One region of the Streptomyces sp. NPDC044063 genome, then DNA from elsewhere that is predicted to be linked to it. Evidence: predicted binding sites of a transcription regulator. Region 1 holds the regulator's gene; the other holds the start of a gene.
The links. The regulator HrcA, encoded in region 1, represses chaperone genes, less so after heat shock. The targets are predictions, from matches to a motif close to TTNGCACTCNGNNNNNCNGAGTGCNAA.

Region 1 (2,398 bases):
ACCACGTCGCCGCAGAAGACGATCTCGGGCTCCCCCGGTCCGCCCGGCACGAGGACGGCCAGGTCGTACGCCGTGTGCGCCGGGCCCACGTTCGCGAGCAGCACCCGCCGCCCGCCGCCCAGGTCGACCGTGACCTCCCCCGAGACGGCGTGCCGGGGCGGGACGAGCAGCTCCACCGCCTCGGCGGCGGCCTCGCGCGGCACCCCGTAGCGCAGCGCGTCCCGCCGCAGCTCCTCGCGCTCGCGCTCGGTGGCCATCCGCTCGGCGAGTCCCACCGCCCCGTAGACCTCCACGCCGGAGAACGCGGCCGTGCCCAGGACGTGGTCGAAGTGGGGATGGGTGAGTGCGATGTGCGTCACGGACCGGCCGAAGAGCCGCTGCACCTCGCGCCGGATCTCCGTGCCCTCGCGCAGCGACGAGCCGGTGTCCACGACCAGGACGCCGTCCGGCCCCGCGATCGCCCCCGTGGTGGCGTCCCAGCCCGGCAACCTGCGGCGTACGACGCCCGGAGCGAGCCGTTCCCAGTGCGCCGCGACGGCGCCGGAATCCCCGTGGTTCTCCATACCGCGACGCTAGCGGGCGGGCGTCGCGGCCGCCCGCCCGGACGCACGGCGGGGGCGCGTGGCGGGGGCCGCCCTTGCCCTGGCCGTGGTGCCCGGCCGTACACTGGCTTGAGGGTTCTGGCACTCGTGACCTTTGAGTGCCAAGGGCGGGGGTCGAACCGGACCCCCGCGCGTGCGACCCTCGTACGGGTCGTGCGACCCGTACGACCTGAACGACCCGTGACGACGGCCGACGGACCGGACCGACTGGAGGTGCGCGCGATGCTGAGCGAACGCAGGCTCGAAGTGCTGCGCGCCATCGTCCAGGACTACGTGGGCACCGAGGAGCCCGTCGGCTCCAAGGCCCTCACCGAGCGGCACCGGCTGGGAGTCTCCCCGGCCACGGTCCGCAACGACATGGCCGCGCTGGAGGACGAGGGTTTCATCGCCCAGCCCCACACCAGCGCTGGCCGGATCCCGACCGACAAGGGCTACCGCCTCTTCGTCGACAAGCTGGCGGCCGTCAAGCCGCTGTCGTCGCCGGAGCGCCGGGCCATCCAGAACTTCCTGGACGGCGCCGTCGACCTGGACGACGTGGTGGCCCGCACGGTGCGGCTGCTGGCGCAGCTGACCCGGCAGGTCGCGGTGGTGCAGTACCCCTCGCTGAGCCGTTCGACCGTGCGGCACGTGGAGCTGCTCGCGCTCGCCCCGGCCCGGGTCATGCTCGTGCTGATCACGGACACCGGGCGGGTCGAGCAGCGCATGGTCGACTGCCCGGCGCCGGTCGGCGAGACCTCCCTGGCAGACCTGCGCGCGCGGCTGAACAGCCGGGTCGTGGGACGCCGGTTCACGGACGTGCCGAGGCTGGTCATGGACCTCCCGGAGTCCTTCGAACCGGAAGATCGCGGAACCGTTTCTACGGTTCTCGCCACCCTGCTGGAGACCCTGGTCGAGGAGACCGAGGAACGGCTGATGATCGGCGGCACCGCCAATCTCACTCGTTTCGGTCATGACTTCCCGCTGACGATCCGGCCCGTGCTGGAGGCGTTGGAGGAGCAGGTCGTGCTGCTCAAGCTGCTCGGCGAGGCCAAGGACTCGGGGATGACCGTACGCATCGGTCACGAGAACGAGCACGAGGGTCTGAACTCCACATCGGTCGTCGCCGTCGGCTACGGTTCGGGCGACGAGGCCGTCGCCAAACTCGGCGTGGTCGGACCGACCCGCATGGACTACCCCGGAACGATGGGAGCGGTACGCGCAGTGGCACGTTACGTCGGACAGATCCTGGCGGAGTCGTAAGTGGCCACGGATTACTACGCGATCCTGGGCGTCCGGCGCGATGCCTCGCAGGATGAGATCAAGAAGGCCTTCCGCCGTCTCGCGCGCGAGCTGCACCCGGACGTCAACCCGGACCCGAAGACGCAGGAACGCTTCAAGGAGATCAACGCCGCCTACGAGGTGCTCTCCGACCCGCAGAAGAAGCAGGTCTACGACCTCGGTGGTGACCCGTTGTCCTCCTCGGGCGGCGCCGGCGCCGGTGCCGGCGGCTTCGGCGCGGGCTTCGGCAACTTCTCCGACATCATGGACGCGTTCTTCGGCCAGGCCTCGCAGCGCGGTCCGCGCTCGCGTACGCGCCGCGGCCAGGACGCCATGATCCGGCTCGAGGTCAGCCTGGCGGAGTCCGCCTTCGGCACCACCAAGGACATCCAGGTCGACACCGCCGTCGTCTGCACCACGTGCAGCGGCGAGGGCGCGGCCCCGGGCACGTCCGCGCAGACCTGTGACATGTGCCGCGGCCGGGGCGAGGTCTCCCAGGTCACCCGGTCCTTCCTGGGCCAGGTCATGACCTCCCGCCC
Region 2 (2,398 bases), on a different contig from region 1:
GTCCCTTCCCGACTTCCCGACTCATGAGGTGACTCCACCATGAGCGTTTCCGTTCGCATTCCCACCATCCTGCGTACGTACACCGGCGGCCGGGCCGAGGTGCCCGCCGACGGGGCGACCCTCCGCGAGGTCATCGCCTCCCTTGAGGCGAACCACCCCGGCATCGCCGCGCGGGTGCTGGACGACGCCGGGAAGCTGCGCCGGTTCGTCAACGTCTATGTGAACGACGACGACGTCCGCTTCGAGGGCGGCCTGGAGGCGGCGACGCCCGACGGCGCCGGCGTCTCGATCATTCCGGCGGTCGCCGGAGGCTGACCTTTGGCCTGAGCTTTTCTCAGAGTTCCTCTGCATATCCCCGGAATCGCCCCGCCCGTAAAACGGACGGGGCGATTCCGTCTGTTGAAGCGCGATAGAGTTGAGGCGTTCCCCCTCCGGTGTCAGCACCGAACGCATATGAGAACCCGTCAAGTTGTGCGCGAAACAGGTGCACGAATTGTCGGGTTGGTTGCGTTATGCCCGGTCCGACTTGCCCGAGAAGCTGCGGAAATCGGTACGAATAACCGATCGGCCGCACCTGGAATTCTCGTCCGACTGACCTGTTGCAGACGGCATCCGTGCAGATACATTCAGCCGCGGTCGACGCGTTCCGGCGCACACCTCCATCCTGTCTGGGGGTGAGGTCTGACCCGGGTCCGCGAAGTGCGGTCCTGTGCAAGGGCCAGTAATAGGGGAGTTAGGCATGGCTCAGGGCACCGTCAAGTGGTTCAACGCGGAGAAGGGGTACGGCTTCATCGCGGTCGACGGTGGTGCGGATGTTTTCGTCCACTACAGCGCGATTCAGATGGACGGCTACCGCACCCTCGAGGAGGGGCAGCGAGTCGAGTTCGAGATCTCGCAGGGCCAGAAGGGGCCGCAGGCGGACATGGTGAAGCTGAGCGTCTGATCGCCACGCACGCATCGACCGGCTCGCCCGGCTTGCCGAGGGGCCCGCACCTTGTACGAGGTGCGGGCCCCTCGCGCGTGCGCGCGCGTGGAGAAACGCAGGCTGATCAGGCGTGGGTGTGGTTGCGGGCGGCCGCGTGCATGGCTGTCCGCGATCGTGGGCATGCACCGGGTTGCACTGAGTCGCTTGCGCCCCCGGCTACCGCCGGGAGGTGCCCCCAGTTGCCACCTGAGGTGGGAGACCCCGTGGACCGCTTGCACTCGCGAGGGTCGAGTGCTAATCATTGGGCTTAGCACTCTCCTGGTGAGAGTGACAGATTTGGACCGTCGGTGAGGTCCGGGAGCCAAGCGGGGCAAGGAACCGCGCGGTCCCCCGGCCGTCCGTCGCGGGCACCAGCGCGGTCCGGAGCAGTCTCCACCCCGTCCTGGGAGGACCACTTCACATGGCCAAGATCATCGCGTTCGACGAGGAGGCACGGCGCGGTCTCGAGCGCGGGATGAACCAGCTCGCCGACGCCGTCAAGGTCACCCTTGGCCCCAAGGGCCGCAACGTCGTCCTCGAGAAGAAGTGGGGCGCCCCCACGATCACCAACGATGGTGTGTCCATCGCCAAGGAGATCGAGCTCGAGGACCCGTACGAGAAGATCGGCGCCGAGCTGGTCAAGGAGGTCGCGAAGAAGACGGACGACGTCGCCGGTGACGGCACGACGACCGCGACCGTCCTCGCCCAGGCGCTGGTCCGCGAGGGTCTGCGCAACGTGGCCGCGGGTGCCAACCCGATGGCCCTGAAGCGCGGTATCGAGAAGGCCGTCGAGGCCGTCTCCGCGGCCCTGCTCGAGCAGGCCAAGGACGTGGAGACCAAGGAGCAGATCGCCTCCACCGCCTCCATCTCCGCCGCCGACACCCAGATCGGCGAGCTCATCGCCGAGGCCATGGACAAGGTCGGCAAGGAAGGCGTCATCACCGTCGAGGAGTCCCAGACCTTCGGTCTGGAGCTGGAGCTCACCGAGGGTATGCGCTTCGACAAGGGCTACATCTCGGCGTACTTCGCCACCGACATGGAGCGTATGGAGGCCTCCCTCGAGGACCCGTACATCCTGATCGTCAACTCGAAGGTCAGCTCGGTCAAGGACCTGCTGCCGCTCCTCGAGAAGGTCATGCAGTCCGGCAAGCCGCTGCTGATCATCGCCGAGGACGTCGAGGGCGAGGCCCTGTCGACCCTGGTCGTCAACAAGATCCGCGGCACCTTCAAGTCCGTCGCCGTCAAGGCCCCGGGCTTCGGCGACCGCCGCAAGGCCATGCTGGGCGACATCGCCATCCTCACCGGTGGCACGGTCATCTCCGAGGAGGTCGGCCTCAAGCTGGAGAACGCCGGTCTCGACCTGCTCGGCCGCGCCCGCAAGGTCGTCATCACCAAGGACGAGACGACGATCGTCGACGGTGCCGGTGACAGCGA

Region 2: the regulator HrcA is predicted to act here: its motif matches at 1,233-1,259, upstream of groL (chaperonin GroEL).

Annotation. Positions count from the first base shown of each region.
Region 1 is NZ_JBWKFM010000005.1:237,340-239,737, reverse strand. Features, by position in the region: gene AC07BS_RS09435 (MBL fold metallo-hydrolase) at 1-563, opposite strand, end outside; gene hrcA (heat-inducible transcriptional repressor HrcA) at 825-1,841, shown strand; gene dnaJ (molecular chaperone DnaJ) at 1,842-2,398, shown strand, end outside.
Region 2 is NZ_JBWKFM010000003.1:257,839-260,236, reverse strand. Features, by position in the region: gene AC07BS_RS06390 (MoaD/ThiS family protein) at 40-315, shown strand; gene AC07BS_RS06385 (cold-shock protein) at 740-943, shown strand; gene groL (chaperonin GroEL) at 1,386-2,398, shown strand, end outside.